DNA from 2 places in the Neptunomonas phycophila genome. Region 2 is predicted to be linked to the other one. Evidence: predicted binding sites of a transcription regulator. Region 2 holds the regulator's gene; the other holds the start of a gene.
What was found. The regulator LexA, encoded in region 2, represses DNA repair genes until DNA is damaged. The targets are predictions, from matches to a motif close to TACTGTNTANNTANACAGTA.
Positions count from the first base shown of each region.

Region 1: dinB (DNA polymerase IV) is a predicted target of LexA. The motif match lies at 2,667-2,686, and genes of this name have one in related genera.

Region 1 covers NZ_MRCI01000001.1:1,078,985-1,083,292, forward strand. Annotated here, with positions in the region: gene BS617_RS04900 (hypothetical protein) at 1-179, shown strand, start outside; gene BS617_RS04905 (DnaJ domain-containing protein) at 182-652, opposite strand; gene olsF (bifunctional ornithine lipid synthase OlsF) at 782-2,542, opposite strand; gene dinB (DNA polymerase IV) at 2,700-3,752, shown strand; gene BS617_RS04920 (cytidine/deoxycytidylate deaminase family protein) at 3,782-4,308, shown strand, end outside.
Region 2 covers NZ_MRCI01000001.1:1,309,634-1,313,941, reverse strand. Annotated here, with positions in the region: gene rhlB (ATP-dependent RNA helicase RhlB) at 1-601, opposite strand, end outside; gene dinG (ATP-dependent DNA helicase DinG) at 615-2,735, opposite strand; gene lexA (transcriptional repressor LexA) at 2,911-3,525, shown strand; gene BS617_RS05950 (cell division inhibitor SulA) at 3,525-4,001, shown strand; gene BS617_RS05945 (hypothetical protein) at 4,057-4,308, opposite strand, start outside.

The DNA of each region.
Region 1 (4,308 bases), 230 kb from region 2:
TAGAAGGTAATTGGCAGTTGAATAAAAGTGGCCGTTTAGAGTTGAACTTCGTCTCTGTTAATGGGCTAGCTCAACAAACAATACTTGTTATGCAGCGTAGCGCTAAAGGGGCTCTTGTGCCGTATGGCTATAGTGAGATCTTTGGTAATGCCTCATTAGCGCTGGAACGATCTGAGTAACGTTATTCCTTAAGCAGTGTATCTCGTGCTTGGTTTATCTGACTGGCTAAAAAATTACTTCCGCCTTGGTCTGGGTGAAGTTTTTGCATTAAGCGCTTATGCGCAGCAATAATCTCTGCGTGGCTTGCCTCTTCAGGTACGCCTAAGATATCAAGCGCTTCTTGACGAGAAAGGCTTCCATTATTGGGCTGTTGAGCTGTTTTCTTTGTTTTTCCTCGCAATAGAGTGCGTAAAAATGGAAAAACACGTAAAAGAAGAAAGCTATATTTTTTAACAAAAATAAGAGCCGTTAATAAGGCGGCTCCAAACCAATGAAGTCGGCCCGTTATCGTTAATATAACGATGAGAACCACCGCAATGATAAACAGTAGTTTTAACGTGGCTCTTGGTCGTTGTGCTGCCGGTTGGCGCTTTAGCCAAAACAGGCTGTAAATCAGAAGAGCGCATAAAATAACAATTACAAATGGGGTCATAGTCGTTTTCTAAATCATAGGAAGGATTAAGAGTAACGCGCTAAGCAGTCGAAAGAAAGCGCCCGTGTGTCTGTCACAAGGGCGCTGGTTGGGTAAATGGTAATTGGCTTGTAAGTGCTCTCTGCTGGATTACTCAGAGGATGCTTGTAATAACTCAAGACTGCTGGTTTTTGGTGTGCGATTCTCTTGCATGTACTTAGCTCGTTTTTTTGGTTTTAAATAGTGCATATCTACCAAGACTAACCCATCGACACAGTAATTAAAGCTGGCGTCTACTCCAAAGTCTAAAAAACGCACGCCGCCGGTTTCACACAGTTCGCTATACTGCTTAAACAATGTGGGGACGGAAGCACCCAAATAATCAAGTTGCTCACGTAAGCGTTTGAAGTCAGCTTTATAATCATTACCATCAAACAATGTGAAGATATTATCGGCTACCTCTGCGCTGATTCGGTAGGGGGAATTAGCTTTAGCCAGTAGCTCGGTATCATCAAAATAATGTTGATAAAACCAGACTAGTAAATCTTTAGCCGACTTAGGGTAACTATTGCTAAGGCTAACAGGGCCGAACATGTATCGAACATCGGGGTTTTTCTTGAGATAAGCGCCGATACCGTACCATAAGTACTCTAGGCTACGTTTCCCCCAATACTTAGGCTGAACAAAGCTTCTTCCTAATTCTATCCCTTGCTCGTAATAGGGGAGCATGGCATCAGAGTATTGAAATAGGCTAGCGCTATAGAGTGGGCTGCTTTTATCAAAGACAAGCTTGTGAGCTTCGGCTAGACGGTAAGCCCCTGCTATTTCTAAGTCATCTTCATCCCATAAGATAAGGTGGCGATAATAGTGATCATATTTATCAAGGTCCTTATTACGTCCGGTACCTTCACCAACGCAGCGAAATGAGACTTCACGTAAACGCCCTATTTCTTGCATGACAGCTGAATCGGGTTGATGGTCAAAAAGAAAGATCTTTTTCCCATCGGATGTTTCGCCTAAGAGCTCGGCGGATTTTAGCTCTTGTTTTAGCGCTTGCCTGTCTTGCGGATGTGCGATCGTTTTTTCTGTAACGAATAGCGGACTTTTGCGCTTTGCGATTCGGTATAAATGCTTGCGCAGTAACTTGGCTTTCTCGTTAAATGAAAGAGGAATGCTATCTATTTGGCTGCTGGGAATAGGCTCGCCGATTCTGATAGGTAGAGTTACCGATTGTTTGTTAAACATTTCATGAGCCAGCAGTAGTGCTGACATTGATTTGTTTAGATAGGAAATACCATAAAACAAGGGAGAGTTTTTGCCACCCACGTAAACAGGCAGAATGGGTGCGTTGGCCTTTTTAGCAAAGCGTAAAAAGCCACTATTCCATTTGCCGTCTTTAATGCCTGTTACTCCTGCTCGCGATACTTCGCCAGCGGGGAAGACTATGATAGCTTCTTCGTTTCGTAGTGAGTTGACTATACGAGCAATGTCTCGCTTCATAGTGCTTTTACCGAGGTTGTCGACTGGTAAAAACAATGAGTTGAGCTGATCAAAATGGCTTAATACATCGTTAGCAACAATACGTACATCACGCCTGACTTCTCCCACCATTTTTAATAAAGCTAAACCATCTAAGGCTCCAAGAGGGTGGTTTGCAACGATGACAACGCGTCCGGTTGATGGGATGTTGAGTCGATCCTTATTGCTGAGCGTGTATCCAAAGTTAAAGTAATCAAGAACGCAATCAACAAATTCAAACCCTGTTTTTTCCTCGTGTTCGCGTAGAAAACGATTGATTTCGTCTTCATGAATCAATTTGCGTAAGCAAAAAAGCGTGGAGTTACGTAAAGGCGCCGGTTTATTCGTAAAAGAAGGAAACTTAGATGTGAGCACCTGTTCAACATTGATCATCGGAGGACCCTGTAGCTTAACAACATGGTCGAGAAGATTATGGCAAGTATATGACGATGTGCTGACATAAAGATGACAGTTAGGTGACGCCTAGTCGGCGATTGAGAAACTATTTACTTAATGGTACTGTTTTTATATCCAGTGGTTGGTGGGCTTGATGAGAAAGATAATTCATTGCGATTGTGACTGTTTTTTTGCAGCGGTTGAGATGCGCGATAATCCAGATTACCGGGATATCCCTTTAGCGGTAGGGGGGCATTCCGATCGCCGTGGCGTTATAGCAACGTGTAACTATATCGCTCGAGGGTTTGGTGTGCGCTCTGCAATGCCAACAAAGACGGCTTTGCGATTGTGTCCTGATCTAAAAGTGATCCCCGGGCATATGGCTAAGTACCGGGAAGTATCAGCCCAAATTATGTCTATTTATCAAGAAGTGACCGATCTTATAGAGCCTTTGTCGTTGGATGAAGCTTATTTGGATGTATCAGCTTGTAATTTGTTCTCGGGTAGCGGGACTCGAATTGCGCAATGGTTGCGGGCCCAAGTCGCTGAAAAAACAGGCATCACAATTTCAGCCGGAGTCGCCCCCAATAAGTTTCTGGCAAAAATAGCCAGTGATTGGAATAAGCCTAATGGTTTATGTGTAATAGCCCCTAATGATGTGGAGGCGTTTTTAGCTACTTTACCGGTCAATAAATTGCATGGCGTGGGAAAGAAGACAGCTGAGCGCTTACACGCTATGTCCATATTTACTTGCGATGATGTAAAAGGAATACCACTTCATGAGCTAAGAGAGCATTTTGGGCAATTCGGTGAGCGTCTATATCATTTAAGCCGAGGCATTGATCATAGGCCGGTAACAAATGAACGAGAGCGAAAATCCATTAGCGTTGAGCACACCTTTGCTGAGGATTTGATGACCTTGGACGAATGTTGTGCCAAAATACCCCTATTATGCGGTGAACTACAGCAGCGCTACAGCAAATATCGCTCTGAAGCTGCCGTGGCAGGGTGTTTTGTTAAGGTAAAGTTTCATGACTTCACGCAAACCACCATCGAACAACAAGTCACCTATGAAGACGAGGCCTTATTTTCGCCTTTATTAGTTCAGGCTTGGCATCGTTCACAAAAACCTGTGCGTTTATTGGGCATTGGGTACCGGTTAACTAAGCAGAGCACGGATTTGCAGCAACAGCTGTCGCTCTGGTAAGCCTGGCATAGGCAAAACAAGGAAGTAATATGGATTTTTCACACATCGAAGAGCGCCTTTCTGCCTACAAACCTGACCCTGAGTTCAGAGATGATGCTGTAGGGCTTCAATGCTGCCAGTTGGCTTTTTCGGCGCTAAAAAATGGTGATTATGGGGTAGGTGCTATTTTGTTGGACCCTGACGGAGCCCCGTTGATTTTTTCTCAAAATGCCGTTTTTTCTGATGGGTTTTGCTCCTCTGGCCATGCCGAAATGAAATTGCTGGACCTATATGAAGCGTCTTATCGCTCAAAATATGAGCCAGATGAACTGAAATTAGTTGTTTCTCTAGAACCCTGCCCTATGTGTTTGTCTCGTCTTATCTTGAGTGGGATCGGTATCATCAAATATATGGTAGATGATGCAGTTGGAGGCATGGTTAATCGGATAGACCACATGCCGCCAGCTTGGAGAAATCTTGCCTCATTACAATCGTTTTACAGAGCGCATATCAGTTCTGATCTTAAGCTGTTAGCAAAAGATATTGCTCAAGCGCGTATGCCAGAATTACGCGCAAA
Region 2 (4,308 bases):
CAATTAAACGGCCGGGTGTGGCTACTAATATATCGGTGTTACCACCTTTAATTTGTTTACGTTGTTTATCGTAGTCCATCCCTCCCACTAAAGAGATAACACGTAGATCCGTGTATTTCGTTAGCAGTTCGGCGTCGTCTGCAATTTGCAGCGCGAGTTCACGTGTTGGAGCGATAATTAACGCGCGAGGTTCACCTTGGCGCTGCGGCTCGGTTAATGGGTAGTCGATTAAATCGGTAATTATACCCACTAGAAAGGCAGCCGTTTTACCCGTACCTGTTTGCGCTTTGCCAATAATATCTTTACCGGCCAACGCCGGTTTAATGGTCTCAGCCTGTATGGGTGTGCAGTACTCAAACCCAATGTCTTGAATGGCATGCAATAATTGATCAGGCAGATCAAAATCTAAAAAGCGCTTTTTACCCTCTTCCTGAGCAACGATAAATTCTGCCGGTGACCAGCTGGATTCTTTTTTAGATTTTCGAGCACGCGACGGTGCTTTGCGCTTATCATTTTTACGCGACTTGCCCTTTTCAGCGGTTTTAGCGGATGGGTTTGCATCATTCGGCGTAGATTCGTTAGCTGTTGTTGTAGCGTCCAATATTATACTCACTTTATTCGATTTCTCGGCGGAATGGTGGTAATGCATCCAACAGTTGTCGTCCGTACCGGCGAGTCACAACTCGTCGATCCAGCAGAATTATGTGGCCACTGTCTTGCTCTGTACGCAACAGGCGACCAGCGGCTTGTGTGAGGCGTATTGAGGCCTCCGGGACGGTCCATTCCATAAATGCATTACCGCCTCGCTGTTCTATCCATTCTGCCATGGTCGCATCAACCGGATCATCCGGCACCCCAAATGGCAGCTTTGTAATAATCACCTCGGTTAGATAGTCCCCAGGTAAATCCACCCCTTCAGCAAAGGAAGCTAATCCAAAGATAATGCTTGGTTTGCCTTCATCAATCACTGACTTATGGGTTTTGATAATCTCGTTCTTGGTCAAGTCGCCTTGAATCAACACATGATCACGGATTTTATCATCCAATTGATCTCGAATCGTTAGCATTTGTCGCCAAGAACTGAATAATACCAGTGTTGCAGTAGCTTTTTGCAGACAATCGTTCAAAAAAGCACTGACTTCTTGCGTATGATCTTCTGGTTTCCCAGGATCAGCTAACATTTTAGGTACTTTTAAGCAGGCAGCCTGCGCATAATTAAATGGACTAGGCAGTTGTTCGCATGCCACCGTTGGCGGCAACCCTAAGTCATCTATTAATCGCGTAAACTGTCCAAGAGCAGTTAATGTTGCGGATGTTAACACCGCACCGTACGCGGGCTTCCACAGGTGCTCTTCTAAGGTATCGGCCGCTGTTACTGGACTACTACGGCACTCAAAATCAATCCCGTCAGTGGACTCAACCAAGTTAATCCAGCGTGCTGTTGGCGCAATACCTTCTACATCAGCTACCGCATAGCTACGTGCTAACCAAAAAATAGATTGAGATCGCGCCCACATTTGACCCATGCGTGGATACCAGCGCTCAGCGACCCCTTTATCAATTTCGGGAATACCGCCATCTAACGCCTCTTTTAACAGATCAACTATTTGCTCTGCTTTTAACATCCACTTTTCAGCCGCTGCAGCAATGCCAGCAGCTGGTACAGTCAAGGATTCTGGCAACACTCCTTTGGGGAAACGAAAGCGATCTTTTGGTCGTTCATCACCTTCTAGCAACATCAAGCGTAAGCTCATTTGGAGCTGGTCTAACGAGCTAATCATTTCTGCTTTAGCCGGCTCCATTCGTTCTATGTATTGCTGTAAAACAGGCTGACTATCGCACTCATCAATCATATGTTCTAACTGCCGCGACATGGTTTTTAACCAACGCTCAGTGCTGCGAACCCGCAAACTATAAGCAAAATGCCCGGTTGTTTTAGCAGAAAGATGGTGTGCCTCATCAAACACATAAATGGTTTGCGCCGGATCGGGAAGGATAGCGCCGCCCCCGAGAGACAAATCGGCCAGTACCAGATCGTGATTGGCAACGACTACATCCGCTTTATCTAACGAATCTCTGGATTTAAAAAATGGGCATACTGAAAAGTTGCTACAACGACGGTTGGTACAGCGGGTATGATCACTCGTGAGTGGCTGCCACACCTCTTCTTCTAGTTCGACAGCAAGACTATCGCGGTCACCATCCCAGCTACCGGAGGCAAAGCGATCCATTAACTCACTGTAGTAAGCAACGGCATCGGGTTCCATTCGCTGTGCAATTTCATCTTCATAAAGTGCCATTTGGCCTAACTCGCCTTGGCCTTCTAGCAACTTTTCAGCCTGGGATACACAAAAGTATCGCCCGCGACCTTTCGCCAAGATGTAACGCACAGGTTCTGCCATTAAACGCGAAGCTTCAGGTAAATCTTTATGAAGTAGCTGCTCTTGTAAAGCGACCGTTGCTGTAGATATAACCAAGGACTTGCCTTGCGCTTTAGCAATGGGAATAGCGCTAATCAAGTAAGCCATTGTCTTACCCGTGCCGGTTCCCGCCTCGATCAAACAAATATGGTTATCGCTACTTCTTTCACCTTTTTCGTTACTTTCGATATTCCCTAAGGTGCGCGCAATTTGCGCAATCATCATTTTTTGCCCATAACGAGGCTTAAGGTCATGCAACCCGAGGAACTGGCGATATGCCTCTTGTATAGACTTTTTTAGAGCGTCGCTGAGCAAAACTTAAATCCTGATTTCAATGTCGCGGGGATAATATCAAGATACTGGATATATAAACAGAAAATCTCTTTACAACCGACCTTGCCTGTATATAATCACATGCACTGTATAAAAAAACAGTCATCTATTTGCGGGCTATCTTACCTATCGGCACTTAATTATGACGGGCACAAATATGAAACTCACAAAGCGTCAATCAGAAGTACTCGACTGCATTCGCGATCATATCGATGCAACCGGTTATCCGCCTACACGTGCCGATATAGCACGCTCACTAGGTTTTAAATCAGCCAATGCGGCTGAGGAACACTTAAAAGCGTTAGCCCGTAAGGGTGCTATAGAAATGATCCCTGGCACCTCTCGCGGTATTCGTCTTCCAGAGCTTGAGCAACCAGAGCCTGAAGGTCTTCCCTTGATCGGCCGCGTAGCCGCGGGCAGCCCTATTTTAGCCCAGGAGCACATCGAAGAGCACTGCACAATTTCAGCTGACTTTTTCCACCCACCGGCTAATTACTTACTGCGGGTACACGGCACGAGTATGAAAAACATCGGCATCATGGATGGCGATTTACTGGCAGTTCACCAATGTACAGAAGCACGTAACGGCCAAATTGTAGTAGCGCGTATTGGTGACGAAGTAACCGTTAAGCGATTCCAACGCACTGGACACATTGTAGAACTGATAGCTGAAAACGAAGAGTTTGACCCTATCGTGGTCGACTTACGCGAGAGCGAGCTTTCCATCGAAGGGTTAGGCGTTGGCGTCATACGACAAGGGAGTGAGCCATAATGCACATGTTAATTCCTGATAACAAAGCTGTTACCGGCATTATCAGCACCCAAAAAGAGTTAGGTAGCATTCGCACCAAGCTTAAACCCCGAGCTCAACAGCCCAGTGATTTCGGGAAAATTACTGAAATCGTAACACAAAGCGGTGATCTAGCAGATATGCCAATGCTAATGCCGTTATTGGCGCAGCTAAGCCATGAAGACCGCTGGTTTGCTTGGATTGCTCCACCTATAAACTTGCCAAAATCGTTGCTACAAGATGCTGGAATTGATCTTAAAAAGGTAATTCTACTTTACCCTGACGAGAACCATAGCGTTCAGCAATTGGCTGAAAAAGCCCTCAGCACTGGCACATGCCATGCTGTTATTAGCTGGGCCGGAGATATTTCTGACGATGCCTTTCAGCGCCTAGAAAAAAGCGCCAGACAAGGGGCAAGTAATGGAATTTTGATTCGCCGCCGCCATGCTATTAATTGAGGGATGCACTAATAGCATAGGCACGGCATACCCCATAAGAAACGGCAAATACGCTTTAGTGAATCGTTGAAGGGCGGATCATGTCATCCGGTGATACGTCATCAGTATCGATACCTGGCTCTTCATCATTCACCAAGTCGGACATCATATGAGCACCGGCAACCAACATTCTTCTTGCAAGTTCTTCTGTGTTTTCTAACAGATTATCTTGTACAACTTGTGATAAGTTTAGCGTCATTAACGCCTCTTCTTCACCCGAGCGACGAATAACAAACTCACCCGACGCTAAACGCACAATTTCTAGCAC